One region of the Pseudoalteromonas sp. J2K-J031 genome, then DNA from elsewhere that is predicted to be linked to it. Evidence: predicted binding sites of a transcription regulator. Region 1 holds the regulator's gene; each other region holds the start of a gene.

What was found. Region 1 encodes sigma-54, which starts transcription at its own class of promoters, with help from an activator protein. Its sites were predicted from a motif close to GTTGGCACGNNNNTNGNNT; they were not measured.
Region 2: a site for sigma-54 is predicted at 6,737-6,755, ahead of AC3KZC_RS13240 (P-II family nitrogen regulator). Genes of this name have one in related genera too.
Region 3: a site for sigma-54 is predicted at 6,691-6,709, ahead of flgJ (flagellar assembly peptidoglycan hydrolase FlgJ). Genes of this name have one in related genera too.

The regions. Positions count from the first base shown of each region.
Region 1 is NZ_CM200279.1:3,431,303-3,442,094, forward strand. Features, by position in the region: gene murA (UDP-N-acetylglucosamine 1-carboxyvinyltransferase) at 1-26, opposite strand, end outside; gene AC3KZC_RS15675 (BolA family protein) at 40-294, opposite strand; gene AC3KZC_RS15680 (STAS domain-containing protein) at 303-596, opposite strand; gene AC3KZC_RS15685 (MlaC/ttg2D family ABC transporter substrate-binding protein) at 583-1,266, opposite strand; gene mlaD (outer membrane lipid asymmetry maintenance protein MlaD) at 1,270-1,773, opposite strand; gene mlaE (lipid asymmetry maintenance ABC transporter permease subunit MlaE) at 1,788-2,567, opposite strand; gene mlaF (phospholipid ABC transporter ATP-binding protein MlaF) at 2,564-3,382, opposite strand; gene AC3KZC_RS15705 (calcium/sodium antiporter) at 3,545-4,513, shown strand; gene AC3KZC_RS15710 (KpsF/GutQ family sugar-phosphate isomerase) at 4,526-5,497, shown strand; gene kdsC (3-deoxy-manno-octulosonate-8-phosphatase KdsC) at 5,497-6,048, shown strand; gene lptC (LPS export ABC transporter periplasmic protein LptC) at 6,045-6,599, shown strand; gene lptA (lipopolysaccharide transport periplasmic protein LptA) at 6,589-7,089, shown strand; gene lptB (LPS export ABC transporter ATP-binding protein) at 7,086-7,811, shown strand; gene AC3KZC_RS15735 (RNA polymerase factor sigma-54) at 7,874-9,364, shown strand; gene hpf (ribosome hibernation promoting factor) at 9,390-9,677, shown strand; gene ptsN (PTS IIA-like nitrogen regulatory protein PtsN) at 9,680-10,129, shown strand; gene rapZ (RNase adapter RapZ) at 10,147-10,792, shown strand, end outside.
Region 2 is NZ_CM200279.1:2,919,101-2,929,892, forward strand. Features, by position in the region: gene AC3KZC_RS13215 (TonB family protein) at 1-355, shown strand, start outside; gene AC3KZC_RS13220 (class I SAM-dependent methyltransferase) at 413-1,216, shown strand; gene hrpB (ATP-dependent helicase HrpB) at 1,236-3,659, opposite strand; gene AC3KZC_RS13230 (response regulator transcription factor) at 3,889-4,986, opposite strand; gene amtB (ammonium transporter AmtB) at 5,107-6,339, opposite strand; gene AC3KZC_RS13240 (P-II family nitrogen regulator) at 6,350-6,688, opposite strand; gene AC3KZC_RS13245 (sensor histidine kinase) at 7,026-8,108, shown strand; gene AC3KZC_RS13250 (histidine kinase) at 8,110-9,204, shown strand; gene AC3KZC_RS13255 (histidine kinase) at 9,295-9,849, shown strand; gene AC3KZC_RS13260 (LytR/AlgR family response regulator transcription factor) at 9,839-10,561, shown strand; gene AC3KZC_RS13265 (diguanylate cyclase domain-containing protein) at 10,584-10,792, opposite strand, start outside.
Region 3 is NZ_CM200279.1:2,684,964-2,695,755, reverse strand. Features, by position in the region: gene flgB (flagellar basal body rod protein FlgB) at 1-391, shown strand, start outside; gene flgC (flagellar basal body rod protein FlgC) at 394-816, shown strand; gene AC3KZC_RS12135 (flagellar hook assembly protein FlgD) at 829-1,551, shown strand; gene flgE (flagellar hook protein FlgE) at 1,567-3,045, shown strand; gene AC3KZC_RS12125 (flagellar basal-body rod protein FlgF) at 3,145-3,912, shown strand; gene flgG (flagellar basal-body rod protein FlgG) at 3,933-4,721, shown strand; gene flgH (flagellar basal body L-ring protein FlgH) at 4,738-5,421, shown strand; gene AC3KZC_RS12110 (flagellar basal body P-ring protein FlgI) at 5,433-6,527, shown strand; gene flgJ (flagellar assembly peptidoglycan hydrolase FlgJ) at 6,746-7,789, shown strand; gene flgK (flagellar hook-associated protein FlgK) at 7,796-9,841, shown strand; gene flgL (flagellar hook-associated protein FlgL) at 9,851-10,792, shown strand, end outside.

The sequences.
Region 1 (10,792 bases):
CCACCTTGAATAATAAATTGGTCCATTAATAGCCCCTATTTATAGGAACATTAATTTGCGTTCACGTTCCCACTCAGTTGGAGTGAAAGCACGAATAGACACAGCATGGATTACACCTGAAGCAATATCAGCCATTAATGGTGCATAAACTAATTGTTGTTTTTTCACTCGGCTTACGCCTTCAAAACATTCACCAACAGCAATCACTTCAAAATGGCTACCATTGGCTTTGACTCGCACATCGCTTAATGACAAAGCGTCTTTTAAAATACTTTCTACTTGACTCGGTTCCATGGGGTGTTTCACTCAAAAAGTTGGCTAACCTGAACCAATTGCATTAATTTTTGCAATTGTTCAGGTATGTTGCGCAGCGTTAAATGTTTATTTTGCTGCTGTAATTCAGATAAGGTGTGAATTAACCAAGCTAAGCCCGCTGTGTCAACCCTAGAGATGGCTGACAAGTCAAAAATAATACGATTTACGTCATTTAGTTTAAATTTTTTGCTAAATTCAATTTCAGCCACTGTTTCGTGACCCAACTCTCCTGACAAAATAAATTCGTCAGGAGTGCGCTGCTCAAAGCTAAGCTGGATCATCGCCAGACTTCCCTCTAAATTGGATCGGCAATTTACTTTTTTTATCTAAAAGGTCGATAACATAATCTAAACCTTCTTTGCGCAAAATACCGTGTAACTCGCTTTGTTTAGCATCAAGTAAACTAATGCCTTCAGCAACCATATCGAATGCACGCCACTCACCTTCTTTGCCTTTTTTGACTTTAAAAGCAATATTGATATCAGGTTTACCATTTTCAATAATTTTAGTTCTGATGATCGCGATTTTGTTATCGCCGATGTTTTGCACTGGTTCAAATTCAACCTTTTGGTCTTTATATTGAGTGAAAACACCTGCATACGTTGCAACTAGGTAGTTTTTAAACACTTCAATAAACTGCCTTAACTTAGCAATCTCTCGTTCTTTTTCAGCTGCATCTGTAATACTACTGATTTTTTGAATGTAGCTACCTAGCACCTTATACGCTGCATAATTGTAATCGATGTAAGGTAACAACTCTTCTTCAACCACTACTCGCAATTGCTCGGCATCACTTTTAATCAAGTCTTGATCTTGTGATATCCGATTAAAGGTGTTTTCTGCGACTTGTTGAACCATTCTGTATGGCTCGTTCATTTGTACTTTATTAGTACTTGCATACGCAGTACTTGCGGTTAATAAAAGCACTGATGCGACTAAACGTGTAAACATGGCTTATTCCCCACCTTGATTAAATAAGAACTGACCAATTAACTCTTCTAAAACTAAAGCCGATTTAGTATCTGTAATAATGTCGCCATCCTTAAGCACTTCAAGCTTTTCTTGTTCAAATACAGCATTCAATTCATCAGTTCCACCATTGGCCAACACGCCAGGATTTAGCCCTAAATATTGTTCACCAAGAATGCCTGACGTTAAAATATTGACTGAGGTTGTTTCTGAAAACTGATTAAACTCATTTGATATTTTCATATGTACAATCGGTGTATAATCTGACGGATCAAGATTAATAGCCTCAACACGGCCCACTACAACTCCGCCCACTTTTATTGGTGAGCGCACTTTTAAAGAACCAATGTTGTCAAATTTTGCATATAAATTGTATGTTTCTCCACCACCACTAATACCTGCATTAGCAACTTTAAGCGCTAATAATGTAAGCGCTAAAATACCAAGAGAAACAAAAAAACCGACTAATATTTCAATTTTACGTGACATAAAATACGTTACCTTTAGCTGCCAAACATCACAGCGGTCAATACAAAATCAAAACCTAATACAGCTAACGATGACTGTACTACGGTTTCGGTTGTCGCTTTACTGATCCCTTCAGATGTAGGGACACAAAAATATCCTTTATACAAAGCAATCCATGTTACAACAAAAGCAAATACTACGCTTTTGATCATGCCATTTAGGATATCTTTTTCAAAAGAAACCTGAGCTTGCATAACAGACCAGAAACTACCTGAATCTATTCCCAACCAGTCAACACCCACTAAATGAGCACCTAAAATAGCGACTGCTGAAAATATTAAGGCAAGTAATGGCATGCTTATCATGCCAGCCCAAAAACGTGGTGCAATAATCCGTTTAAGTGGATCAATGGCCATCATTTCTAAACTACTTAATTGCTCGGTTGCTTTCATTAACCCAATTTCAGCGGTTAATGCACTCCCTGCTCGCCCTGCAAACAACAAGGCTGTGACAACCGGACCTAGTTCACGCAACAAACTCAACGCAACCAAAGGGCCTAGGCTATCTTCAGCGCCATAGTCAACTAATACAGTATAACCTTGTAACGCCAAAACCATGCCTATAAACAAACCGGAAACGATAATAATAATGAGCGATAAAAAACCCACCATATAAAGTTGTTTGATTAATAATGGCGTACCTTTTTTAAAGTTTGGCATACTAAAAATAGCGCCAACCAACATCATCAATGCCCTGCCAACTGCAGCAAACCGATTAAGCGTTTCTCGACCTAACTGCTGCCAAAATAAAATCATGACTTTGCTCCCGTCATTAGTTCAGTCATAAACGGCTGAGCTTCAAAATGAAATGGAACAGGACCATCACTCAAGCCACCTAAAAATTGCTGCACTAATGGCGATGTATGTTGCAACATTTCTGCAGGTGTTCCTTCTCCTATGACTCCTTTATCAGCAACAATAATGACATGGTCGGCAATACTCATGACCTCTGATACATCGTGAGTCACAACTAAAGAGGTTATGCCAAGTACCTGATTTAGCGACTTTATCAACTTTACTAATACCCCCATAGAAATAGGGTCCTGACCAGCAAACGGCTCATCGTACATAATTAAATCTGGGTCAAGGGCAATAGCGCGGGCTAGTGCCGCACGCCGTGCCATACCACCTGATAATTCAGACGGCATTAAATCTTTCGCACCACGTAAACCCACCGCCTCGAGCTTCATTAGCACGATGATACGGATCAATTCGTCATTTAGCTTAGTATGCTCGCGTAATGGAAAGGCTACATTGTCAAATACAGATATATCAGTAAATAAAGCACCGCTTTGAAATAGCATGCTCATTTTTTTTCGCGCTTGATATAATTCTGCACGTGACATATTTGGAATGCTCTGATTTTGAAAGAGAATATCTCCAGAATCTGGTTTTAACTGCCCACCAATCAAACGCAGCATAGTTGTTTTTCCTATACCACTTGGCCCCATGATGGCCGTGATTTTACCTTTAGGCACAGAAAAACTCATATTCTGGTAAATCAGCCTTTCTCCACGAGAGAAACTTAGATTTTTGATTTCAACTAGGTTGTCAGACAAGCTAGACTCCATTGCAATATTGCTAGTGCATCATTTTATGCTTATTTGTCTATAAAAGGATAAATAAAAACGTAAAAATTTGTAATAAAACTCTGCTAAACCTGTATTTTTTTATACATTTACTAAGGTATTTGTTAAGATTCTCGGTCAGAAATTCACTCACTGGTTGGAAACATGCTGTTGTCATTTGTTATTTTAGTCTTAGGTTTTGCTGCATTAGTATGGAGTGCCGATCGTTTTGTATACGGAGCGGCGGCGTTAGCTAAAAATTTTGGCGTTCCAACTTTAATTGTCGGCCTAACAATTGTAGCAATGGGTTCATCAGCACCAGAAATGATGGTGTCGGCTTCTGCCGCATTAGCCGACAAAACCGATACCGCTGTTGGGAATGCGGTTGGTTCAAACATCACAAATATTTTACTCGTTTTAGGCTTAACAGCCTTACTTCGCCCGCTAACCGTTTCTTCAGGGATTTTAAAACGCGAAATGCCGGTGCTCATTTTAGTCTCTTTAGCGGCTTGGTATGTTTTATCTGATAACTACTTTTCAGCCACTGAAGGCTATGCACTAATGGTAGCATTTGCAATTTTTATCGGCGGTTTAATTTTTATTTCTATGCGCCAAAAAGATATCGATGACCCACTTGTCGCCGAAGCGTGTGATGACGTACCGCAAGGTGTCAGTAATATCAAAGCGATTGCTTGGTTAGTGGTAGGTATGATTATGTTACCAATAAGCTCACATTTTTTGGTCGGTTCAGCTGTTGATATTGCAAAGTTTTTTGGTTTGAGCGATTTAGTCATTGGCTTATCAATTATTGCTATTGGCACAAGTTTACCTGAATTAGCTGCGTGTATTGCTGGCGTGCTTAAAAAAGAAGATGACCTAGCACTGGGTAATATTATTGGTTCGAACATTTTTAATATTTTAGCGGTGCTGTCACTAGCAGGCATAATTAATCCTTCTGGCATTGACCCATCAGCTGCCAGTCGTGACTCTTTAATTATGCTGCTTGCAACTTTTGCTTTGGTTGCCATGAGCTTAAGTATTCGCGGTACACGTCGTATTAATCGTTTTGAAGGTGGTTTATTAGTTTTAAGCTTTTGTGCCTACCAATACGTTGTTTTTTCTCAAGTAGCTTAAGGCCTGATTTCCATGTCACAACCTGAATTTATCGCTAGCGCAACCCGAGTGCTTGCAATTGAAAAACAAGCAATTGAACAACTAAATCAATACATTGATATCCACTTCTCCCATGCTTGTGAACTTATGCTCAATTGCAAAGGTCGTATTATCGTCATTGGCATGGGTAAGTCAGGTCATATTGGCAATAAGATTGCTGCAACACTTGCAAGCACGGGCAGCCCAGCCTTTTTTGTGCACCCTGGTGAAGCTAGTCATGGTGATTTGGGCATGATCACTAAAGATGACGTGGTTTTACTTATCTCGAACTCAGGTGAAACGAGTGAGATACTTGGTATCGTTCCAGTGATCAAACGCTTAGGTGCAAAAACAATAGGCATGACTGGCAATACCCAGTCATCCCTTGCAACACACTCAGATGTTCATATTTGCATTAAAGTAGAACAAGAAGCCTGCCCTTTAGGGCTTGCTCCAACAGCGAGCACAACCGCAACCTTAGTTATGGGTGATGCATTAGCGGTTGCTTTGCTTGAGGCTAGAGGCTTTACGGCTGATGATTTTGCACTTTCTCATCCAGGTGGAAGTTTAGGGCGTCGATTATTGCTTACATTAAAAGATCTTATGCACACCGGTAATGCAATGCCAAAAGTCAATTCAGATGCCATTATTCGAGATGCACTGATCGAAATGTCAGCCAAAGGCTTGGGTATGACTGCTATTGTAGGCAAAGACGATACACTGCTGGGCCTATTTACTGATGGTGACTTGCGCCGAATTTTGGAGCAGAAGATAGATATCCACACCACTCCAATCCAAGCCGTTATGACAAAAAAGTGTACAACCGCATCCTGTGATATGCTTGCTGCTGAAGCACTCAATATCATGGAACACAAGCGCATTAATGGATTATTAATTGTTAACCAACATAATCAGGCAATCGGCGCACTTAACATGCAAGACTTATTGCGTGCTGGAGTTATTTAATGACCTTTGACCAACTTTATCAACCTATTAGCCAGCAAGTGTTCACTAAAGCAGCAGCAATTAAGTTATTGATTTGTGATATAGATGGCGTCTTTTCTGATGGATGTATTTATTTAGGCAATAACGGGGAAGAACTAAAAGCATTTAATACCAAAGATGGATTTGGCATTAAAGCATTAATTAATACTGGCGTTGACGTTGCTGTTATAACGGGTCGCCAATCCAATATTGTTGAGCAACGAATGAAAAGCTTAACTGTTACCCACATATATCAAGGCCAAGAAAATAAACTGATTGCCTATGATGCTTTAAAACAAGCATTAAACCTTACCGATGATCAAATAGCTTACATTGGAGATGATGGTCCAGACCTTCCAGTAATGGAAAAGGTTGGTTTTGCTGTTGCAGTTAATGACGCACACCCAGTGATTAAACACATATCTCATTATACAACCATGATGCGCGGTGGATATGGCGCCGTTAGAGAATTGACCGATTTACTCATGTTATGCCAAGGTCACTCATTAACCACTCAAGGTACGAGTGCATGAATTTAACGCGCCTTAGCTTAAGTGTTATATTTCTAGCAATAATGAGCTGGCTTTGGTATCCCCATCTAAGCGAACCTCAGCAAGACATAACGCTGAAAAAATCTGATGTCGCAGAACCAGACTATATTGCAACTGAGCTAAAGCAAACCGTATTTGATAGTGATGGCCAAATCAGTCACAAAGTTTCTGCAACAAGAATGGAGCGCTACCAAGAACTTGGTTTCACCCATTTTTTAGCACCTGTTTTTACGCTTTATTCAAAGCATGGTGTGTGGGAAGTAAGCGCAGCCGAAGCCACATTATACGAAAGTAAAAAGCTCATTTTAGAAGTAAATGTCGTGGCGGTTAATCTAGATAAAACTGCAATGTTACAAAAGATTAAAGCTAATTATATTGAAGTAGATATTCCCAATTCCACCATGCTTTCAGAACAACCAGTAGAAATTTCAGGGCCATCCATCCTTATTAAAGGCAAAGGGCTTATTGCGAACTTTGAGTCAGAAATAATTGAACTCATTAACCATACACAGACTATTTATTATGACCAATAAAATCATACTCACCCTGACACTTTTAGCTGCAAGCTTATTTACTCATGCAGCAAAGCTAGACTCTAAAGTTATTATTGATGCTGATAACCAAAAAGCTGATATTAAACGCAATGTGATTATTTTTGAACAAAATGTCGAAATCACACACGACAAGCGCTCAATAAAAGCAGATTTCCTAGAAGCTTATCGCAGAGCTGAACTTGGTGAAAACAAACAACTTCTTATCGCCAAAGGTGCCCCTGCTAAATACTCTGAAACCTTAGTAAATGGTTCTGTTATCACAGCAAGCGCAAATGAAATTAGCTACGATGTTGCCAGTTCAATACTAACAATGTCAGGTAACGCATCCATTACACAAAGTGGCCAAAAAATAAGTGCTGAAAACATCATTTATGATATAAACCAGCAACTTATTAGCGCAGAAAAATCAGAAAACTCAAGCCAACGAGTGCGCACCATTTTAACGTCTCCTGAAAAGGATAAAAAATGACAACATTAACCGCCACCCAGCTAGCCAAAAGTTATAATGGCCGCCAAGTTGTTAAAAATGTTGGCATTGAAGTAAAAGCCGGTAGTATTGTTGGTTTACTTGGCCCTAATGGGGCGGGGAAAACGACCACCTTCTATATGATCGTCGGCTTAGTACCTAGTGATAAAGGGCTTATCACTATTGATGATCAAGATATCACTTTATTACCTATGCATAGCCGTGCACGTTTGGGAATTGGTTATTTACCGCAAGAGTCATCAATATTTAGAAAGCTCACCGTTTATCAGAATTTGATGGCTATTTTAGAAACTCGAAAAGGCTTAAAGCATACGCAACGAGAAGAGATCCTCGATAGCCTCTTAGAAGAGTTTAATATTTGCCATATCAGAGACAGTCAAGGTATGGCACTCTCAGGTGGCGAGCGCCGCCGGGTTGAAATTGCACGCGCACTTGCAGCAGATCCAAAATTTATTCTACTTGATGAGCCTTTTGCTGGCGTTGATCCCATATCAGTGATAGATATAAAGAAAATTATTCGCCATCTCAAAAAACGTGGTATTGGTGTTTTAATTACAGATCATAATGTTCGAGAAACACTCGATGTATGTGAAAAAGCATACATAGTTTCTCATGGCGAATTAATCGCTACTGGCACACCCAAAGAAGTACTCGAGAATCAAAAAGTACGTGATGTTTACCTAGGTGAACAATTCAAGCTATAGTTAGTTTACTTCGTAACTTAAGTGCCATCTATTTTAATAACTAAAAGGATTGTTAGGCGTCAATGAGGCAATCATTACAACTTCGTCTTGGGCAACAACTTACAATGACCCCACAATTGCAGCAAGCTATTCGCTTACTGCAATTGAGCACTTTAGATCTTCAACAAGAAATTCAAGAAGCACTTGATAGCAACCCATTACTGGAACTTGAAGAAACCGAATATAACAACGAAACAGAAAATAACGAAAACCAAGAGTTTCAAAACGAGAATTATGATTCGGACTTTGAACCGACAGCAGATGCTGAAATTGAAAGTTCCGATGCGTTAAACAAAGACTCGCTAACTGATGAACTACCTATGGATGTCGGTTGGGATGAATATATTAGTGCCGGCCCATCAACATCTTCATCTGGTTCAGCTCCTGACAACGACACCATTTATCAAGGTAGTACCAGCGAAACCTTACACGACTATTTAATGTGGCAATTGCGTTTAACTCGCTTTAGCCCAACCGATGAAGCCATTGCGATTGCAATTGTAGAAGCTATTAATGACGATGGTTATCTCACACTTTCAACTGAAGATATTTGCGAAAGTATTGGTGAAGGGAGTGATGGATTAGCCGTTGAGTTAGATGAGGTTGAAGCAGTATTAAAACGTATTCAAGTATTTGATCCTATTGGCATAGCTGCAAGAAACTTTCCCGAGTGTTTGCTTATTCAACTTAACCAATTTGCGAAAGACACTCCGTGGCTTGCACAAACTAAAGAAATTGTTCAACAACACATTGAACTTTTAGCCGCTCGTGATTATCGAACTCTTATGAAGAAAACCAAGCTCAAGGAAGAAGAGCTTAAAGAAATCATGACGCTCATTCATACGCTTAACCCAAAACCAGCAGACAGCATAAATACTGAACAACCTGAATATGTGATTCCTGATGTGTCGGTAAAAAAAATTAAAGGTCGTTGGGTAGTTGAACTAAACTCAGATAGCATGCCAAAGATCAGAGTGAACGATCAATATGCGGCAATGAGTCGCTCAGTGAAATCGAGCGAAGATAGTCAGTTTATCCGTTCTCATTTACAAGAAGCAAAATGGTTTATCAAAAGCCTTGAAAGTCGTAACGATACCTTGCTCAAAGTGGCTAATTGTATCGTGCTACAGCAACAAGCGTTCTTTGAATATGGTGATGAAGCCATGAAACCAATGGTGTTAAATGATGTTGCTGAAATGGTAGAAATGCACGAATCAACAATTTCTCGTGTCACAACTCAAAAGTTTATGCATACCCCTCGCGGTATTTATGAGCTTAAGTTCTTTTTCTCAAGCCATGTCAGCACTGAAAATGGTGGTGAATGCTCATCAACGGCAATTCGAGCACTCATTAAAAAGCTAATAGCTGCAGAAAACCAAACTAAACCTTTGAGTGATAGTAAAATTGCAGATATATTGGCAGAACAAGGAATTAACGTGGCTAGACGAACTATCGCAAAGTATCGCGAATCGCTATCCATCCCCCCGTCCAATCAGAGAAAAAGTTTAATCTGAGGCGTTTAATAGAAGGAAAATGCTTATGCAACTTAATTTAACTGGTCGTCACGTAGAAATTACAGAACCTTTAAGAGACTATGTCACTAACAAGTTCGCTAAGCTCGAAAGGCACTTTGATCACATCAATAACGTGCATGTTATTTTAGATATTGAAAAACTAGTTCAAAAAGCAGAAGCAACATTACATGTAACAGGTGGCGAGCTATTTGCTACTTCAGAACATGCTGACATGTACGCTGCCATTGATGCACTAATTGATAAATTAGATCGTCAGGTTATTAAACATAAAGAGAAAAATTCACGTCATTAATCATGAAATTAAATTCTTTTATTTCTAAGGACTGCATCAAAGCTGCAGTCCTTTTTCATAGCAAAAAACGTATTCTTGAACACATTAGTGAGCTTGCGCATCAAAAGCTGCCTGAGCTATCTGAACAAGAAATTTTAACCGCATTACTTAACCGTGAAAAACTAGGCAGCACAGGAATTGGCCGAGGCATTGCCATCCCACATGGTCGCCTAACCGGTATCACTGAAAGCTTGGCTATTTTACTCGTCAATCAAGAAGCGATTGATTTTGATGCCATTGATAACAAACCCGTTGATATTTTTGTTGCACTGCTCGTACCTGATGCAGAATCACATAACCATCTAAAGACGCTTGCTGCAATAGCTGATAAACTTAACGACAAACAGTTTTGTAAGCAATTACGGACCGCGCAATCTGACGAGGAACTGTTTTTAATCATCGACGCAGCATAATCAAGTAGGGGAATACAGTGCAACTTATCATTATTAGTGGCCGTTCAGGATCGGGGAAATCAGTTGCACTTCGCGTCTTAGAAGACTTAGGTTATTACGCCGTTGATAACATTCCGGTTAATTTACTTCCTTCATTAGTACGCAGTGTATCTGACAACTACGATAAAATTGCAGTGAGTATTGACGTTCGAAACCTACCAAAAATTCAACAAGAATTTAATGAAATTTTAGAGTATCTTCCTGAGTTTGCTAAACCAACATTATTTTATTTAGACAGTGACGACAATACGTTAATTCGCCGCTTTTCAGAAACAAGACGATTACACCCCCTTTCTATGAATGCACAACCACTTGATGCTGCAATTAGAGAAGAAAAACAATTACTTGATGTACTTGTATCAAGAGCTGATATTATTATCGATACCAGTGATTTAAGCGTTCATCAATTAGCTGAAGCCATTAGAGCGCGAGTGCTAGGTAAAAAAGATAATCAACTGATCATCACATTTGAATCATTTGGCTTTAAACATGGCATCCCAAAAAATGCAGATTATGTTTTTGATGCTAGATTTTTACCCAACCCACATTGGGAGCCAATGCTCAAACCCCTCACTGGCCTTGATCAGCCAGTAAAAGACTTTTTAGCTAGCCACAGTATAGTGC
Region 2 (10,792 bases), 510 kb from region 1:
CACCATTAATAATAAAATAACGAACAAACAACCGTTCATTGCAAAAGAGCAAGCACCAAAACTAATCCATTTTGTAAGCCCTGAATTTCCTAAATTAGCTGTAATTAGAACAAAAGAACCTCAAGTCAAGGTCAACTTCACCATAGATAAACATGGGAATGTTACAGACATTTCGTTTATCAATGGCAGGCGCGCATTTACCAAAGCTGTCGAGAAAGCGCTTGTGCAGTGGAAATTTAAACCACGAAAAGTCAATAATATTGCCGTCGCCACAAAAGCAAGTCGAAGCTTTACTTTCTCTCATGACGCGACCGATGACATTGCAGAACTAGGCTCTCGGATTAAACGGATTTAAGATTTAACGCCGCTTAGGCAAATAAGGTATAATACGTATTTATTTTTTGAGTGACGTATGATTATTAATCCTGATTGGCGAATTCTTACTATTGGTGATGGTGATTTATCTTTTTCTGCTGCGCTTTGGCAGCACCATAAGCCTCAGGCACTGTGTGCTACAGTATTGGATAGCCGCAGCACTTTGCTCGAAAAATACAGCGACAATCAACTCGACTTTTTAGATAAAAACAATATCCCTGTACTCACTGATTTTGATGTAACGGACCCGACCTCTTGGCAAGGTTTCAGTGCGCAGCAATTTGACTTAGTTATTTTTCAATTTCCATTAGTGCCAGCTTTTAATAATGCTGCTCTTTTTTTTAATGAGTGCCAGCACATGAGTGTAAATACCCTCAATCGCATATTGCTGCGCCATTATCTACTCAACTGCTTTAAACATTTTTTAGATCCACTAGGGCAAAGGCTTGCCGTTATTACCTCAAAAGATGTTAAGCCTTATAGCCATTGGAATATCGAAACAGCATTAATAGAGCATACCAATCTGAATTATTTAGGAAAAACACCGTTCGATATCACACAATTTAGCGGCTACAAAGTGCGAAATGTTGACCGAGATAAACACGTAAAAGATACCCAAGGCTGGAGTTATGTTTTTAGTGACAACATTGCGCACCCTGTCGGTAAAAATTTAATTCCCCCGCTAGATTGCAGCAGTGGCTGCACTTGGTGTCATATAAGCCATTTTCAAAATGTGATAGACAAAACGAGTCATCTGGCCTCTAAACGTCATCAAGAAATGGCAAAATTTAATCAACAATGGCAATGGGCTCTCACGAACCATATAAGCTTTCAAAACTAATTAACCTTAGTTTTAATACTTACATGCGGCTTTTTACTCGATTGGTGGCTTGGCTAGTGCCAGGGTCATCAGGCCAGAAATGTTTCGGATATCGCCCTTTCATTTCCTTTTGCACTTCTTTATAGCTTCCTTGCCAAAATCCAGCTAAATCTTGGGTTAGCTGCAAAGGACGCCCTGCTGGCGAAAGAAGCTCCATTAATACTGCAATTTTGCCCTGCGCTATTTGTGGGCTGCTTAACCAGCCATACACTTCTTGCATCCGTACCGATAACTTAACAGGGCCCGATAATTGATAAGTCAGACCGATTGTGGAACCACTTGGCACTTCCAACTTTGTCGGTAATAAGGCATTGAGTTGATTGGCTTGCTGCCAATTAAGCAGCGACAGTAATGCGTTATTTAAGCTTAGCTTTTTAAGCTGTTCATAACTTTTAATCTCATCAAGATACGGCGCTAACCAGCTTGCTTGATTGCTCACTAACCATGATTCAGAAAAAGGCGCAAACACCTCAGTAAATAATTCGCCCGCGATCTTCAAGCGCACAAGTAATTGCAGAGACGACGCATAATCATTAAATATCACGAGTCCACGCTCTGTAACTAATCGCTGCCAAGCTAGGCTGCGCTGGGCTTTATTAATTTCACCCACCATTGCTTTAGAATGAATACAGATTGCACCGAGCATCAAACGTTGCTCCGCAATAAAGCGATTACTTTTATCATCAAAATCACATACATCTAAGTTATTGAATAAATGCGGTAATGCGCTTTGTAATTGCGATATCGCTACAGAGGCGGCGCTGAATATTCGACCCCCTTTGGACCCACCTAACTGTGCAATGGCAATATATTCATCTTGATAAAACGCATCTTCACATAAATCGGCTCCAGCGCCATTGGCAAGCAAATAACCTTTACCACGTTTTTTAGCTATGCGATCGGGATAAGCAAGCGCCACTAAGATACCTAAATATTCTGTGTTTAACTCAAGTGGAGCACTGAGCTTAAAACGCCTTAACCAAGCATGTAACGATTGCTTAAATTGAGGGTGCGCTAAATTGTTACGATTATGCAACGCTTGGGCTAAATCAACTTCTTGATAACCCCGACTTTCAAACAAGGCGACCAAATAAACAGCCAACACATAAATGCCAGCATACTCATTTTCAAGTTGCTGGGCTTTAATTAACATATGGGCTAAACGAAGATCAGTACCAAAACCCAGCATTGTTTTACCCATTGCAGTGATTTTATGCTGCTCGTCAACCGCCTCTAACATCAGTAATAATTGCCACGCTTGCTGCCTTTGTACGTCGCTAGGTTTATTAAGCAAGATTAAATCTTCTAATTCTGCTCCCCACATCGCAGTTTCAAGCAATAACGGGCTAATATCACAGCTTAATATTTCGGGTTGATCATGACTTTCGCGTCGTTCAAACTGCGCAGATGTGCCTAGTCGAAATACTTTACCCTCTGACAGTCGTCCCGCTCGCCCAGCACGCTGAATTGCAGCAGCACGAGATATTTGTGTGGTAACAAGCTCAGTAACGCCAGTTTTTAAATTAAATTTGGCTGAGCGCTGCCTGCCACTATCGATAACAACAGTGATCCCTTCGATGGTCAAACTAGTTTGCGCCACATTAGTGGTCAATACTATTTTACGTTTTGGTGCGATAGCGGGCGCAATAGCAATGTCTTGCTGCTGCTTATTTTGCTCGCCAAATAAAGCATGTACTTCGATAGATGAATCTAAATCAGTTAAAGCACGCTGTAGATATTTAATTTCTTTTTGGCCGGGTAAAAACACTAAACAGCTACCCACCTCATTCGCTGCCACATGCTTAACAGCACCAACCAAAGCCGTTAACCACTGACTTTCATCAGCAACAGGCCAGTAATGCTCACTAATTGGGAAGGTACGTCCATCAGTGCTCAATACGTTACACCCTAACGTATCAGCCATTTTTTCGCTGTCTAAGGTGGCTGACATGATCAAAATATTTAAATCATCACGAAACGCCAGTTGGCTTTCTAACGCAAAAGCTAAAGCTGTGTCAGCAGCTAATGAACGCTCATGAAACTCGTCAAAAATCAGGCAATCAATCCCTGTTAATTCGGGATCTTGCTGCAACATGCGAGTTAATACTCCTTCGGTCACAATTTCTAGGCGAGTGGCCGCAGAGCAAACATGCTCATTACGAATGCGTAAACCAATACTTTGCCCCAAAGGCTCTTGCTGACAACTTGCTAAGTAATTGGCAATATTTCGTGCTGCGAGCCGACGAGGCTCAAGCATCACGATTTTACCAAATACATTATCGCGCATGAGCTGCAACGGTAACCACGTTGACTTACCCGCACCAGGTGGCGCTTGTAATAAGTTAATTTTTTGCGTTTTTAAACGAGTGACTAATTCGCAGTAGATAGATTCAACGGGTAACACAGGCTGCAACTCAAGATAAAAATAGATCGATATTGTAGCGCTAAACTCAAACTCATTGCGAGTAAAGTGAAAAGTAAAATAAGACTGTTAAACAAGGTTATAAAGCTGGTAGAAGTAACCGTTACACAAAGTGATTTACAGGCTCAAATGCTATCGTTCGATCCCTTTATCAATCACAACACCAAAAGATGCCTGCTCTGACTACGTAAAAAATATCAAAAATAGTGCCCTATCCAAGCTGGCGTTTAAACTCAAGCATAACGTGCTCCAATTCGTTGACGATCTTAAAGTGTTCCAGTGCCATTTCTTCAAACTGCATTAAGGTAGAGTCCGTCACTGCTGTCAAGCTTTGCTCTTCTTCATCGGTTAATTGTAATTGACTAAATACCTCAAAAAACTGCCAAGACTGCTTAGTCTGAATATTATTAGTTTCTTTATTAAATTGATGCATTCGTGCTTTAACCACATCAAGCGCCTCAGCCACCTTGCTAAAATAAATTTGTTTTATGGCCTCTTTATTAAGAGAGACCAGCTTTTGCTCCACACATTCAATATAAGCAGCTAAAACATCAAGCAGTTGGCCTTTTTTAACCTCTTCATCGGGTATATTTTTTATTAACATACAAATATTGTGAGTCTGAAAAAAATAACGTTTCCCTACTTGGATCACACGATCACCTTTTTGCATCGCAAGGGTAATTAAATCTTGCTCAAGGCCCGTTGCTACATCTACCGGGCTATCCCACATCGTTAAGTTTTGGTTTTCATTGATGGCAATGGTCGCCATTAAATCCAGATCATCCATAAAAGCAAATAAACTTCGTAAAAACGAATTAATAGAAGATGTAATCAAACAATCTTGAATGGCCCGAGCTGTCGTTCCCCATACATAAGAATCAGACATGGCGGTATATACTGCTTTACTGGCTTGCTGCTCAGCGATAAAAATTTGCTGGTATTTACTTTGAAATTTAAGTGCTTGCTCAATTTTAAAGTTCAATACAGCGGGGGCAAAACTAGTTTTATCTATCCAATCAATAGCGCCAGCATTAAAGGCAGCCATTTTATTTTCTAATTCATTCGTGGCGCTAATGAATAATACAATTGGCCGAGTAGATAATAACGCTAAGCTTTGTGCCACTTGAAGACTATCACCATCAGGTAGGTAATAATCTAGTAAAACAACTTGATAAGAATTGGTTCTGATTTTCTCAAACGCTTCTCTGATACTGTGAGCAACATCAACTCGGTATCGCTCTCCCATCGATAACTTTAATAAATCACACAAATATAAATCGTCTTCAACTATTAATGTATCAATGATCATTGCTCGGATATCCGCTTTAGATTTTTATTAAGCGTAGTTAAGATTTAATTCTAACCATAATAAAAATACCATAAAAAAAGCCTATCTTGAGATAGGCTTTTGATAACACTTATGACTGATTTATATATTACTGCGAACTGTTACAAACTCGGGATACGCGTCAACACCACAATCATGCTGATCCATACCGTTGATCTCTTCCTCTTCTGAAACACGAATACCCATCACGCTTTTTAAAATTGACCACGTAATTAATGATGCGATAAAAACAAAACCAAAAATTGTCACCGTACCAATTAATTGATTCACAACAGTCGCATCAGCATTTGACAGCGGCACAAGCATTAAACCAAGCACACCACACACCCCATGGACTGAAATCGCACCTACAGGATCATCAATTTTTACTTTATCCAAAAATACAATGCTAAAGACCACAAGCGACCCACCTAACGCGCCCAGTAATAAAGCCAAGACTGGTGAAGGAGATGCAGGATCTGCAGTAATAACAACTAAACCAGCAAGGGCACCATTTAACACCATGGTTAAATCTGCTTTACCCCATAAAATTTTACACACAAACAAGGCTGCAATTGCACCCGCTGCTGCTGCTGCGTTGGTATTAACCATGATTTTACCAATTGCGGTTGAGTTTTCGGCATCAGAGAGCATTAACTGTGAGCCACCATTAAAACCAAACCATCCCATCCATAAAATAAACGTGCCTAGTGTTGCAAGTGGTAAATTCGAGCCTGGTATTGGGTAAATTTCACCATTTTTACCATATTTACCTTTACGAGCACCTAATAATAATACCCCTGCCAAAGCTGCTGAAGCGCCCGCCATATGAACAATGCCTGAGCCTGCAAAGTCAACAAAACCAAGTTTCGATAAAAAGCCGCCACCCCAAGTCCAATAACCTTCAAGTGGATAAATAAAACCCGTCATCACGACACAAAACGCTAAGAAAGCCCATAATTTCATACGTTCAGCTACCGCACCCGACACAATCGACATCGCAGTGGCAACAAATACAACTTGAAAGAAAAAATCCGACTCTAGAGAATGGTTTGCATCACTTGCTTGTGTGCCCATTAAAGAGCCAAAAGATGGGAGAACGCCACCTTCAGGGTTATTCACATACATAATGTTGTAACCAACCAATAAAAACATGGTGCAGGCTATCGCATACAAAGCGACATTTTTAGTCAAAATTTCAGTGGTATTTTTAGAGCGTACCAAGCCAGCTTCAAGCATTGCAAAGCCAGCCGCCATCCACATCACTAATATGCCCGATACTAAAAAATAAAACGTATCAAGCGCGAATTTTAATTCAATTACCGTGTTTTCCATTTGCTACCCCTTAAATGGCTTCTTCGTCTAATTCGCCGGTACGGATCCGCACGATTTGCTCTAAGTCATAAACAAAAATCTTTCCATCACCTATTTTGCCTGTTGAAGCCACTCTTGTGATTGCTTCAACAATGCGATCTAAATTGTCACTGCGCGTTGCAATTTCAATTTTCACTTTTGGGATAAAATCGACTTGATATTCAGCTCCGCGATACAACTCTGTATGACCTCGTTGACGACCAAATCCTTTGACATCAACTACCGTCATCCCCTCTACCCCCAAATCAGACAAGGCTTCACGCACATCATCTAATTTAAACGGCTTTATAATTGCACTAATCATTTTCATCTAGTGAGCCCTCGTTATCGTTTTTATTTATCTGTTGATAACAAGTTAATCCAACCTTTGTGCCAATATTTAAAAGTTATTTATTTCATTCACTTACAAAAAACAATTAACAATTTAGCAGCATGTTCGCACCATATTTGTGCAACAATCAAACAACGTAGCCTATCGTGGTGCATTGATACTCTGTCATTGTATTTTTATAAACAGCGTCTTAATTCCGAATTTAGTTACAGATTGATTTATTGATATTTTTAGCACACTATAGCCTCTTTGATTTCACCTCCATCTAGCATAGACTCGGAGGGAACTGGCTAATTTAAAAAGGAATAATCAAGGAATGACTTATTGGGTTCTGCAAGGTTTAACTGCCGTAGCCTTGTTTAGTTTGCAATTTGCATCGGGTTTAGAGCATACCTTAGCGGTATATCCCGACTGGGTTGTCTTGAGCCAAATAACCTTTAACTCCTTACTTTTTGTGTTACTCACTCATTTCATTGTCCGTGCACCACAAAAATATTTATTGCCCGAAAACGCACTCAAAAAAACGATTATAAAAACCCTGTTTATTTCAGCCATTCTTGCCATGCTTTTCGACATAACCCTAAGCCACACTTTTGAAGCGCTGTTCAATCCTAAAATAGATTATTTGACGAGCGCATTTCGTTTAGGTACAGAGCACAAGCTAGTGTTACGCGAGCACGATCTCTTCCAACCCTCATGGGAAGCAACTAAGCTGCTAATTAAAACTCTTGTAGTGACATTATTATATCTAATGTGGGGATTAGCCTATCTCGCCTTCACAGGGCTACGCAATCGTTTGGCAATTCAGCAAAAAGTTCAAGAAGGTCAGTTGGCGCTTTTAATGAGTCAGTTAAACCCTCACTTTTTATTTAACTCAATGAACAGTATTCGAGGCATGATTTTTGAAAACAAAGAAATTGCAAAAGAGCTGGTCGATAAACTCACTGAACTGTTTCGTTATAATTTAAGTTCAAAACAAAAACCCACCATTTTTCTCAAAGATGAACTAACTGTATGTGAGTTTTATCTTGATATTGAACAGACTCGACTTGAAGAGCGGCTGTTAATTGAAATTAATATTCCCGATGAATGTTTATCACTCCCCATTCCTACCATGGGCTTGCTTACCTTACTAGAAAATGCCATTAAACATGGTATTGCCCCTCGAGTTGAAGCTAGTTTATTGAAAATTGATGCTTATTTATTTGACAAAAATTGGCAGCTCGTTGTCTCTAATCCGCTTTATCAAGGTTCTTATAAACCCAGCGGAACAGGAACCGGATTAACCAACTTAAAACAGCGTATGGGGCTGATGTACAATGATGATGCCATCGTCACAACCGAGCACATCAACGATCATTTTATTGCACGTATTACCTTACCAATAAAGAACACATAATATGGATTGGACTTATCTCACCCGAACAGGTAAACGCTATTGGCAGTATTTAGGCCTCTCTTTTGTGTTGTTATTTATTTATTACATTTACTCCTCATTTGTCACTTTAAATGAAATAGCAAGCAAGCCCTTTATCGTAGGGCAAGGACTAGTGAGCTGCATAAATTTCTTTATTACATTTCATGTCCTTGTACGAGGAATGTACAAAGCTAAAGAAGGTAAAATACGCACCATAAAAATGCAGCTGTTATGGCTATTTACCATAACCATCACTGCAACTATTTGCTACATGCTGCTTGAGTGGTTATTTTTGATTTTTGCTCCTTACACCATAGAGCAATTACTGGCCTCGCTTTTTAAAGATATAGAACAACCAAGCTACCCAACCTTAATATTACTCAGTTTTTTTAGTTACTGGGGCCATACTGTAAGCTGGGTTTTAGTATATGTAATTATTGTTAGTGGCAGAAACTACCAAAAATTAAAAGAAGTGATTGAAACTCAAGAGCTTAAAATTCTTATCAATCAAATTAACCCCGACTTTCTTTACAATACAATGGATGTCATTAAAAAAACCATTGATGTCGATGCAGAACAGGCCGCCGATGTTGTAACCCAAGCCTCTGAATTATTTCGCTATAATTTAACAGCCAGTAACAATAACACCGGCAAAATTGAACAAGAGCTTGCAAGTTTAAATAACTATCTAGGCTTACTTAAATTGCAAGGCAAAGCCCCTAATGAAATCCATATCAACTTTGAACAGCAAAGCCAACTTGTTGAATTACCGACCATGACGTTAATTTTTATGGTGTCGCACATATTGAAAAACGCACTTCAGCCTAGCCATGCATTATCACTGACAGGTAAAGTGACAAACCATCAATATCAAATTGTCCTGCTGCATACGTCAGTAAAAAAACGCAAGTTAGATATGGCATACTTTCGGAATATTCAGCGGCGATTGGTGTTTATTTTCAAACATGACGCACAACTCGTATCAATTAAAGATAAAACAAGCCATAAGCTTATTTTAACCGTACCGATAAAAACACAAGCGACCATTCATCCTGATAATTTACCTTCTGTCATTTAACAGTAGGCAAATAAGTTGAATACTTTTACACTTATTTACAGTTACGCCTCATAAATTGAAGCGCGTTCTTATTATTTTAAAAGCGACTTTATGTTTGATAGCAATACCGATTCAGTGTTAAACCCACACTTCATTTTTAATAGTATGAACGCTATTCGTTACACTATTTTTGAAGATCAAGACAAAGCTAGCGAGCTTTTAAGTGAGCTTGCACAACTATTACGATTTAAATTAGCTGATGGTAAAAATCAAACCGATGTCCTTGAAGAACTTACGTTTGTACAACACTACCTTAACCTTGAAACATTGCGCCTAGAAGAACGCCTCGAGAGCAATATCACCATATCGAATGTCAGTAAACACAACGTATTAGTTCAGTCTCTTTTACTGCCTCTGGTTGAGCGCATTTGCCATGAAAAAGATATTTATAGCGTGTCGCACAATCGGTTATCACTTCATTGCATTCAAGAAGATAAAAAAATAACGTTTACCTTAGAGCTTGTTCAAACACCACAGGTAAAAGCTGGCGAAATAAACTTTAGCCATGAACTCACTTTTATCGCACCGAATTTAACGCCAACATTGACCCAAACACTCACTAAAAATAGCTATAAAATGGAGTTAACGCTTAATTATGACCATTAAAGTAATCATTGTTGATGATGAACGTCTTGCCCGTAACGAGCTAAAACGTTTATTAGCCAAACACAGCCAAATTGAGATCATCGACGAAGCAAAAAATGCCGACGAAGCAAAAGAAAAAATTGCAGAACAAAAACCCGATGCCATTTTTTTAGATATTCATATGCCAGGAGTGACAGGCCTTGAGCTTGCAGAAACCCTAGGTGATGATGTAAATATCATATTTTGTACTGCGTACGACCAATTTGCAGTCGATGCTTTTTCGTTAAATGCAATGGACTATTTAGTTAAACCGGTTAATCCAGAACGCCTCGCTGAAAGTATCACTAAGTTAGAAAAACGGGTTGAGCAAGCAAAAATAAAAACCTCGCTCCCTGATGATCATAAGCTTATGGTGAAATACGGTGAGAAAATGCGCATTATTCAACTCAACGAAATCATCCGTTTTGAATCAATTGGTAATCATGCCGCTATTTACACCCCTCACGGCAAAGCATATTTACACAGCTCTTTAAACAAAATTGAAAAGAAACTCGATGAAGCCAACTATTTTAGAGCGAGCCGCTCTGACATCGTTCGCCTGGATGCGATTACAAGCATGGAACAATCAATCGGTTATGGGTTGCTTGCGACATTAACGAATGGCCAAACCATTGAGATTTCCCGCCGCCAAGCAACCAAATTAAAACAATTACTTGAATTTACACAACTTTAAAATTTAAGTAATCAGCAATGCATCAAACCTCATTGATGCATTGCGCTTGCTCTTCAAACAACACCACTTGGTTCCGCCCTTGCCCTTTTGCGTCGTAAAGCGCCAAATCTGCCTGCTGGATACACTGCTCAAGCGCTGTGCCATTAACCACAGCCACTCCAATACTAATAGAAACCGCTATGGGCTGTTCGGCAAAACTAAACAATCGATTTGAAATAAAAAATCGAAATT
Region 3 (10,792 bases), 750 kb from region 1:
TGATAAAGCATTTGGGGTTCATCCTCATGCGATGTTAGCCAGAGTGCAGCGCGCTGAAATATTAGCGAGCAATATTGCTAATGCGGACACTCCGGGGTACAAGGCAAAAGATGTCGATTTTGCACAGGCTCTCAAAAGCGCAAAGTCAGCCCAAGGCAGTCAGTTGAGCCGTACGCATGAAAAGCATTTTAATGTCAATACTTCTTCAATCGATTCAATTAGTCAATTTCGTAATCCAAATCAACCAGATACAGGTGATGGTAACTCTGTTGATGTACAAGTGGAACGAAACTTGTATGTACAAAACTCAATAGAGTATCAGGCAAGTCTCAGATTCATGACTGGTAAAATTCAGGGCTTGAAAAAAGCCTTAGGTAGTCAAGGAGCTTAATTATGAGTTTATTTAACGTATTTGATATTTCAGCAACGGGAATGAGTGCGCAGTCTGTGCGCTTAAATACCACAGCAAGTAATATGTCTAATGCTAATAGTGTGAGCTCCAGTGTTGATCAAACCTATCGTGCAAGACATCCAGTTTTTGCCGCTGAGTTGACAAAAGCTGCCGCCTCTCAACAGGGAGAGTCCGTGGGAGTGAAAGTGCTGGGCATTGTTGAAAGCGATAAACCACTTCAAATTGAATTCAATCCCACTCATCCAATGGCAGATAAAGACGGTTTTATTTATAGATCTAATGTCAATGTGGTTGAGGAAATGGCGAATATGATTTCGGCATCACGAGCATATCAAACGAACGTACAATTAGCTGATGCGGCAAAAAGTATGTTAAGTAAAACAATAATGCTTGGTCAACGCTAATAGGAGTTTGCAATGTTTAATCCTATCAATGGGTCACAAAGTAGTAGTTTTGTCGATAGCTTAAGAAGTACTAAAGAAGACAAAATTCAAACGGCTGAAGAAGCCAATGAATTAACTCAATCTGACTTCTTTAAACTGATGACAAAACAGCTATCAATGCAAGATCCGATGAACCCGACAGACAATGAAGCCATGATGGCCCAAATGACGAACATGTCTATTGCTGAGGGTGTGAGCAATATGGCGACTAAGTTTGATCAATTTGCCGTATCAATGACTTCAAATCAAGCTTTGCAGGCTTCAAGTCTTGTTGGTCGAAATGTCTTAATTGATACACATTTTGTGCAAAACACACCAGGTGAGCCAATCACGGGCCGTATTCCTCTTGAAGGTCCTGCTTCGGATATCAAAATTCGTATTGAAGATGAACGAGGCATTGTGGTGGGGGAAATTCCTTTACCTGCATCAAGTGGTGGCAACATTGAATTTGCTTGGGATGGTAAAGACTCTCAGGGAAATGTTGTTCCTGAAGGAATGTATAAAATTCGTGCGGTGGGTCTTATGCAAAATGTACCGGACGAAAATGGTGTGTTAAAGGCCAGGCATGTTGAGCTATCGGTACAAGCGCGCTCTCGAGTGGACAGTGTGAGTATGGGGCAAAATGGTACAGGTTTAGTTCTCAATTTCAATGGCCTTGGCAGCGTGAAATTCCAAGACGTTTTAGAAGTAAGTTAATAGGGTAGGTTAATTATGTCATTCAATATCGCATTAAGTGGCTTAAAAGCTGCACAAAAAGACCTTGATGTTACCGCAAATAATATTGCAAACGTCAACACGTATGGTTTTAAGGAATCAAGGGCGGAGTTTGCGGATGTATTCTCAACCTCCTTATTTTCAAATGCTAAAACGCAAAATGGTGAAGGTGTATTAACGCAAGTTGTTGCACAGCAATTTCATCAAGGTAGTTTGTTATTTACTTCCAACGCATTAGATATGGCGATTAATGGCAATGGTTTTTTTGTCACAACTGACAGCCCACTTAGTCGTGATTTTACCTTCACTCGAAGCGGTGCTTTTAAGCTAGATGCGGATAACCGTTTAGTGACTGCTGGAGGTGATTTTTTACAAGGCTTACCGGTTAATGAAGATGGTTCGGTTAAGTCGGTTAGTTTAAGTACAACTGCCCCAATTCAAATTCCAGATAGTGCTGGTTCGCCATCGGCAACAGGTGCTGTTGAAATGAGTTTTAATTTAGACTCCAATGCAAAGTCGTTAGATCCGTATAAATTTAACCCATTAGATACCTCAACTTATACCGCATCGACCTCAACAGTTATTTATGACTCATTAGGTAATAGTCGCATTTCTTCTTTCTATTATGTCAAAGTAGCCGATCCTACAACGACCAATGCTGCTGCCACAGTACCAGGTTCAGGTTTTGATGCGTTACCGGCAAACCCAAGTGATGCAACCAATGCCAATTCGTGGGTGATGTTTGCCACAGTAACCGATGATGCCGGTGTACAAAAGAAAGTTGATTTAGGTAATGACTTATTAGCTGGTGGTGCACCTGATGCTCGCACATTTTCAACGGGAGATCCGATAGGCGATCCAACGTCGCACACTGGGATGTTGTTACAATTTGACTCATCAGGTTCGCCTGTATCATCGACATTTCCAGTACCAAAAACAGAGCCTCTTGGAACGCCATTAAATGTTTCAATTATTCCTGCGCCTACCGCCCCTTATGATGGTGCCAGCGTCGTGACCAATGGTGCTGATCCTGATCAGCGCTTTAATATCAACATGACAAGTTTAACTCAGTTCTCATCCGCATTTGAAATTACCGCACTTAGCCAAGATGGCCAAACGGTAGGGCGCTTAACCGGTATTTCGATTGGTGGTGATGGTTTGATTGAAGCGAAATACTCAAATGGTGATGCGCAAGCAATCAGTAAAGTAGCGTTGGCGCGTTTTCCAAATGAGCAAGGTTTAACACAAATCGGAAATACTTCTTGGACACCAAGTCGTGAATCAGGCGAAGCGTTAGCGGGTGAACCAGATTCAGGCACGTTTGGTTCAATTCGTTCAGGTACCCTTGAGCAAGCAAACGTTAACTTAACCGGTGAGTTGGTTGATTTAATTGCAGCACAGCGTAATTTCCAAGCAAACTCACGTGCTCTTGAAGTGAATAACCAGATATCACAGAACATTCTACAGATCCGATAATTTAACGCGATCATTAAAAATGGCCATCATTCGATGGCCATTTTTTTTGGCATTAATATTGCTTTAATAGAGTAAGTATCAAATTTTTGGCGTATTGAAATGGATAAATTGCTTTATATCTCCATGAGTGGCGCAAAACAAAATTTACTCGGCGTCGCGATTAATGCCAATAATTTGGCTAACGCAAAAACTGTTGGGTTTAAGTCTGATTTTGAACAAGCACGGTCAATGCAAGCCTTTGGTGATGGATTGCCCTCTCGTGTTTTCGCGATGCAAGAAAGCCCAGGCTCTAAAATGTCTATGGGGGCGTTGTCGACCACAGGGCGAAATCTCGACGTGGTTGTTTCAGGTGGCGGTTGGTTGACTGTTCAAGATCAAAATGGTGAAGAAGCGTATACTCGCGGCGGCAACCTGCAAGTAACTAATACTGGGCAGCTTTTAACTGCGAAAGGTGAGCAGGTTGTTGGTGAAGGCGGCCCCATTATTCTACCTATTCCACTTGAGAAAGTTCAGATCAGTATTGATGGCACCATTCAAGTGCGACCACAAGGTGCTCCGGCCAACTTTCTTGAGGATGTTGAACGTCTTAAGGTGATTGTTCCACAAAATCAAAATTCACTGGTAAAAGGTCTCGATGGGCTTTTTCGGCCCAAAGATAAAGACACTTTTCAAGAAGAGTGTGATTCTTGTGATGCTAATTTAGAAGTACAAGTCATCAGCGGTGCATTGGAGATGTCAAATGTTAATCCGGTTGATGAAATGGTGGGCATGATTGCGCATCAACGCGAGTTTGAATTACAAGTGAAAATGATGAAAACAGCAGAGAAGATGGACGAAAGTCAGGCTTCTTTATTACGAATTATTTAGTAGTTGACGGAGAATAAATTATGCATCCGGCATTGTGGATTAGTAAAACGGGGCTTGATGCCCAACAAACTGATATTTCAGTTATTTCAAATAACTTAGCAAATGCAAGTACTGTCGGCTACAAAAAGAGTCGTGCGGTTTTTGAAGATTTGCTCTTTCAAAATATTAATCAACCGGGAGGTCGCTCCTCTCAAGATACCGAAATGCCTTCTGGTTTAATGCTCGGTGCAGGTACTAAAGTAGTCGCTACCCAGAAAAACTTTTCTCAGGGTAATATGATCACCACCGATAATTCAATGGATTGGATGATTCAAGGTCAGGGTTTTTTTGAGGTACTGTTACCTGATGGCAGCTTAGCGTATTCAAGGGCTGGCCAGTTTACTACAGATGGTAATGGCCGTGTGGTGACATCGGGGGCGGGTTTTCCGGTGCAGCCTGAGATGAATGTGCCAAATGATGCGCAGTCGCTCACTATTTCGCAAGATGGTGAAGTCTCGGTGACTGTTCGAGGTCAGGCCGATAATGTGGTGATTGGTCAGTTAACCATTACAGACTTTATTAATCCATCGGGTCTTGAACCTATGGGGCAAAATTTATTTACGGAAACCGCAGTGAGTGGTGCGCCCATTCAAGGTAATCCTGGAGCTGATGGCCTTGGGGTGATTGTGCAAGGTGCACTTGAAACATCGAATGTAAATACCACTGAAGAATTAGTAAATCTGATTGAGACGCAACGTATTTATGAAATGAATTCAAAAGTAATTTCATCGGTTGATCAAATGTTGAATTTTATTAATCAACAACTTTAAGCAGTAGGAGAGGGTCATGAAAAATACTCTAATTAGTCTGTGTGCTATTTTTCTAACGGCAGGCTGTGTCTCAAATGGCAACCGGAATGTTGTTGCCGATGATCCTTATTTCACTCCTATTCCGGCGCAGGTCGAAACAGAGTCTATAATCCAAACCGGCTCTTTGTTTGATGCCTACAATTCCAATGATTTGTACAGTGATAAAAAAGCATTACGTGTGGGTGATATTATTACGGTCATGCTCAATGAATCGACTCAAGCATCTAAAAGTGCCAAAACCGAAAGTGGCAAAGCGACTGATATTGGCCTCAATCCGTTAGTGGGCCTAGGTGGTAAAAGCATCAATATTGGCGGTGAAAGTATCGAATTAGGTCTGCAGTCCGATTCCTCTTACAAAGGGGATGCAAAGTCTAATCAATCCAATAGCTTAAACGGTAATATTTCCGTTAATGTCATGCGGGTGTTACCTAATGGTAATTTAATGATCCGTGGCGAAAAGTGGCTGACTTTAAATACGGGTGAAGAGTTTATTCGTTTAGAAGGTGTGGTACGGGGTTCTGATGTTTCATCCAACAATACAGTTGAATCTAATCGTATTGCTAATGCACGTATTCAGTATTCTGGTAAAGGGGATCTACAAGATGCCCAAAGCAGTGGTTGGTTATCGCGCTTTTTTATGAGTGCGTTATTTCCTTTTTAAGGGGAAACTAAATGAAACATTTTCTATTCTCAATCGCATTGGTTTTATTTCTGATCAGTACCAGCAGTGTTGCTGAGCGGATCAAAGATGTGTCAATGGTTGAAGGCGTGCGAGACAATCAGCTCGTCGGTTATGGTTTGGTAGTCGGCTTGCCTGGTACAGGTGAACAAAGCCGTTTTACCGAACAAACCTTTAAAGCCATGTTAAGTGGCTTTGGTATTGCATTACCTGATAATCTGAAGCCAAAAATTAAAAACGTCGCCGCGGTTGCTGTGCATGCAAAACTACCGCCTTTTATCAAGCCTGGGCAAACAATTGACGTCACTGTTTCTTCTATTGGAAGCGCCAGTAGCCTACGAGGTGGAACATTATTACAAACATTCTTAAAAGGGATTGATGGTAATGTTTATGCGATTAGTCAAGGTAGTTTGATTGTCAGTGGTTTAGGTGCCGAAGGCGCTGATGGTAGCCGAATTTTGGTTAATACGCCGACTGTAGGTAGGATCCCCAACGGGGCAACCGTTGAACGTGCGGTACCCAATCCTTTTTCGCAAGGTGATTTTATTACCTTTAATTTACATCGCCCAGACTTTACCACTGCAAAACGCTTGGCCGAAACAATTAATAATCTTGTCGGGCCTAATTCTGCCAGCGCGCAAGATGCCGCGTCAGTGCGTGTGATTGCACCCAGAGATGTGTCACAACGGGTAGCCTATTTATCAACCCTTGAGAATTTAGAGTTTAAACCCGCCGATACCTCAGCCAAAATTTTGGTTAACTCACGCACCGGCACCATAGTGATTGGCAAAGATGTCAAACTGCAAGCGGCTGCCATTACTCATGGTGGCTTGACGGTTACGATTGCAGAAAATCAAGACGTGTCGCAGCCTAATGCACTTGCTGCAGGTAATACCACAGTGACCAATCAAAGCATTATTGATGTATCACGAGATGATTCGCGGGCCTTTGTCTTCAATCCTGGCGTGAGTCTGGATGATTTAGTACGAGCTATTAATGAAGTTGGAGCGGCTCCAGGTGATTTAATGGCTATTTTAGAAGCACTTAAAGAGGCTGGGGCAATAAGTGGCCAGTTGATCGTCATTTAGCGGCAATAAGTAGATTTAAAACGAAAAAAGCGAGCGCACCTAGCTCGTTTTTTTATTTTACAACCTTAAACAAGACAAGCTTTACTCCTGCGCTCGTAATGTAATTTTTATTTATTTATTTATTTATTTATTTAATTAAATCAATAATTAAAGTTTATTTTAACTTGGCATTTCAATTGCATTCATCTAGTTATGTTTTCTTGTGTCAACAAACTGTTATGAATGAAATCAATCACGGCTCACCGAGTAGTTACTTTGACTTTAATAGCCTCAATGACCTAAGAAATGATGCTAAAAGTGGTCAAGGAAATGAAAAGGAAGCGCTACGAAAAGCTGCGCAGCATTTTGAATCAATTTTTATGAATATGCTGCTCAAAAGTATGCGTAAAGCGAATGAAGCCTTTGAATCCGATAGCCCTTTTAATAGTGAATCGACCAAGTTTTATCAAGATATGCATGATCAGCAACTGACGATGGAGCTTTCTTCCAATGGTTCATTAGGACTTGCTGACTTAATCGTTGAGCAGCTTAGCCCTGATTATAAAAATTATCGTCCTGCGTCAACCTTGCGCGCCGACGCTACTTTAGGTAATGAAGCGCAACCGACAGATATGGCATTGTCAAACACTCGAGCGGTCAACACGGCGTTACCGACTTGGGTCAGTCAGCAATTTATCGCGGCCCAAAGGGCTCAAGCAAAGCGTGATGAGCACACTCCTGCCGAGGCCATCAGTCCATCTAAAACTCCAGATTTTGAGTCTCAAGAGTCGTTTATTGAATCACTCTGGCACAAGGCAAAATCGGCTGCTGAAAAGTTAAATATCAACCCAGCGATCATGATTGCCCAAGCGGCGCTTGAAACCGGTTGGGGTAAGCACATTATCAATGCGCCAAATGGTGAGTCGAGTAATAACCTTTTTAACATTAAAGCAGGTAGTAATTGGCAAGGCGAGTCGGTTAAAAAAGTGACGCTAGAGTATGAAGACGGTATTGCCGTGAAGAAAAATGCCGCTTTTCGCTCGTATCAAAGCATTGAGGAAAGCTTTGATGACTTTGTGAATTTTTTATCATCAGGCAGTCGTTATCAAGATGCATTAAAAGAATCTAATAACATGGAGCGTTTTTTGCATAAGTTACAAGAAGCAGGTTACGCCACAGACCCAAATTACGCGAAAAAAATCATCGGGATCTTAAATAGTGATGGTTTACAGCAGGGGGTGAAGCGGATGTTAAGTAACGAAGTTGCAAAGTTTACGGAGTAAATTTAGATGAGTTTTGGGATTCTTGGAACGGGTGTTTCTGGCTTAGCGGCCGCACAAAAAGGGCTCGATACCACAGGCCATAATATTGCCAATGTGAATACCACAGGTTACAACCGTCAAACCGTTGAGCAGATTTCAACCGTGGGTATTCCCTTTGGTGGCGTATTTCTTGGTAATGGTACGCAAGTTTCTTCCATTTCTCGCGCTTTTAATGAGTTTTCGTATACCGAAGTTATTTATAACAAAAGCCAGTTTAACTACAACAATACGCAAACTATTAATGCAGGCCGCCTTGATAACTTTTTAGCCAATACTGATACCGGTATTACTAAAAGCATTGAAGAGTCATTCAATGCTATTAATGGGATAACCGAAGATCCAACTATTGTCTCTGCACGAAACGTATTTTTAAGCTCAGCCGAATCAACAGCTAAACGCTTTAACAACATGTTTAGTGAGGTTGAGCAACAACATTTAGGTAATATCAATCAAGAAATAAAAACCACCGTTGCTGCTATTAATGAGATTACATCGCGCATTGGTCAGTTAAATGGTGAAATTGCCGTTGCAAACTCCGTTGCTGAAAATGGTTTTCCTGCCAATGACTTGCTTGATAAGCGTGATTTGCTTGTCAGTCAACTCAGTGAAAAAGTGCAAGTTAATATTATTGATTTACCTGATGGCACCATTAACTTAACCGTAGGAACAGGCTTAACGTTAGTGGCAGGCACGTTTGCTGTACCTTTGTCGGTTGAACGAAATGAATTTGATGCCAATAAGCTGGAAATAGGCATTGCACCGACTCCCGGGGCGCCCAACAAAGCGATTGTTACAAATCAACTCGACGGTGGCTCGTTAGGTGGGTTATTTAAAATTCGCGAAGAGTTGCTCTTGCCTGCTATTCGAGATATGGGAAAAATCGCCATCGCGTATGCCGATGCTTTTAATCGTCAGCAATCGTTAGGTCGAGATTTAAATGGTGATATTGGGACTAACTTATTTAAAGATATTAACGACCCTCAGATTGCATTAACGCGTACTTTGAATTCAAAGCAAAACCCAATCTCAAGTGATTTTTCGGTCAACATTAATAACGCATCACTACTTAGTGGTGATGAATATTCGATGGAAGTTGATCCGGCAGGTAACTTGGTGGTGTCTGATCAGGATAAAAATGTATTAGTGACTTTTTCGCCTGCCGATATTACCGCCATGTCGCCCCCCACTAATGATCGGTTAGAAATTCCAGGTACTGGGCTGAATATTAATATTGCCAAAAACAACCTTGCGGTAGGGGATCGTTTTTTAATTCGAGCAACTTACTCGGGCTCGCGGGATATTGAACGGACATTAGAAGACCCAAATTTAGTGGCTGCAGCGGGCAATGCGCTGGATGTCAGTGCCCCAAGCAACCCAAATAATGTTGAAGTGTCGTTATATGAATTAACTGATGCAACCAATGCAAATTATCCAAATCAAGCCAATTTTCCACCGCCACTTGACCCTAAAATTCAAGTCGTAGTGAATGGCGCAGGTACGCAATACAGTATTCAAGATTCCGCTGGCACTGCGCTAGCTGCGCCTGCCGGAGGACCTTTTAATATCCCTGCCGACCAAATTATTGATTTACCAGGCATGCGTTTAGAAATTAAAGGTCAACTTGCTGGTAATGAAGTCTTTAGTATCACCAATCAAGGTGGCTCCGCGCCTTTTGATGAGAAAAGATTTGGTCCAGGTGATAACTCCAACGCATTACAAATGCTCGAATATCAGAATAAAAAAACCTTAGATGGCGGCACGAATACCTTCTCAGAATCTTATGCAGAACTGGTGACGTTTGTTGGGGTTAAAACTCAAAGTGGGAAAATAAATGCCGATTCTTTTGCCGTATTGCTTGCAGGTGCTGAGCAGCGTATGGCGGCGATTTCAGGGGTAAACCTTGATGAAGAGGCGGCAAATTTGATCCGATACCAACAAGCGTATTCCGCAGCGGCACGCATTATCTCGATTGCCAATGAAACCTTTGACAGTTTAATGCAAGCAGTACGATAGGAGTCTGATATGAGAATAGGTACAGCGAATTTTTATCAACGCTCTTTAGCAAGTTTGCAGTCTCGACAAGTTAGTCTTGATCGTGCGCAAGAAGAGCTGTCATCAGGCAAAAAAGTCATTCGCCCCTCTGATGATCCGGTAGCGGCCAATAGCATCATTAAGCTGAAAAAAGAGCTTGATGTATCAAGTCGTTACCTTGATGCGCAATCAACAGCAAACCGCTACAACCGCGAATCAGAAACATCGTTAACGTCGATGAATAATATTTTATTACGTCTGCAAGAAAGTTTAAGTGGCGCAATTAATGGTGCGCTTGATGATGATGGGCTTATTGCGTATCGCGAACAAATCGCCTCTCGTTACGAAGAGTATGAAGGTATTGTGAATCAGAAAAATGCCAACGGCGACTTTATGTTTTCGGGTTTTCAAACGCGAACCAAGCCTTATCAAGAAGATTCTTTTGGCTATTTTGATTACAAAGGTGACAGCGGTCAGCGCCAAGTGTTAATTGCACCGAGCTTTGATGTTGCTGTGACCGAACCTGGTAGTTCATTTGCATCCAATGTTGCGTCAAAATTTAGTCATTACCGACCTGCAGGCCCAGCCGCAAGCGGTGCACAAGTGTCATTAGGCTTTGTCACGGACGCTGCTGAATATCGTGCGCCAACTGCGCCGGCTAACTCTTTTCAAATTCAATTTTCAGGTGCAGTACCGCCACAAGCCGATACATGGCAAGTGATAGATGTTTCAATGCCAGTCCCGAATGTTGTGAATGGTCCTTATGGTTATAGTCCTGGTGATAAAATTGAATTCCAAGGAATTTCGGTAAAAACGGATGTCAATAATCCACCACAAGCGGGTGATGTATTTGATATGCAACCGGATGCAAAAGCCGATGAAACAAGTGTACTTTGGATGTTTCAGCAAGCCATTGATGCCATGTCGATTACT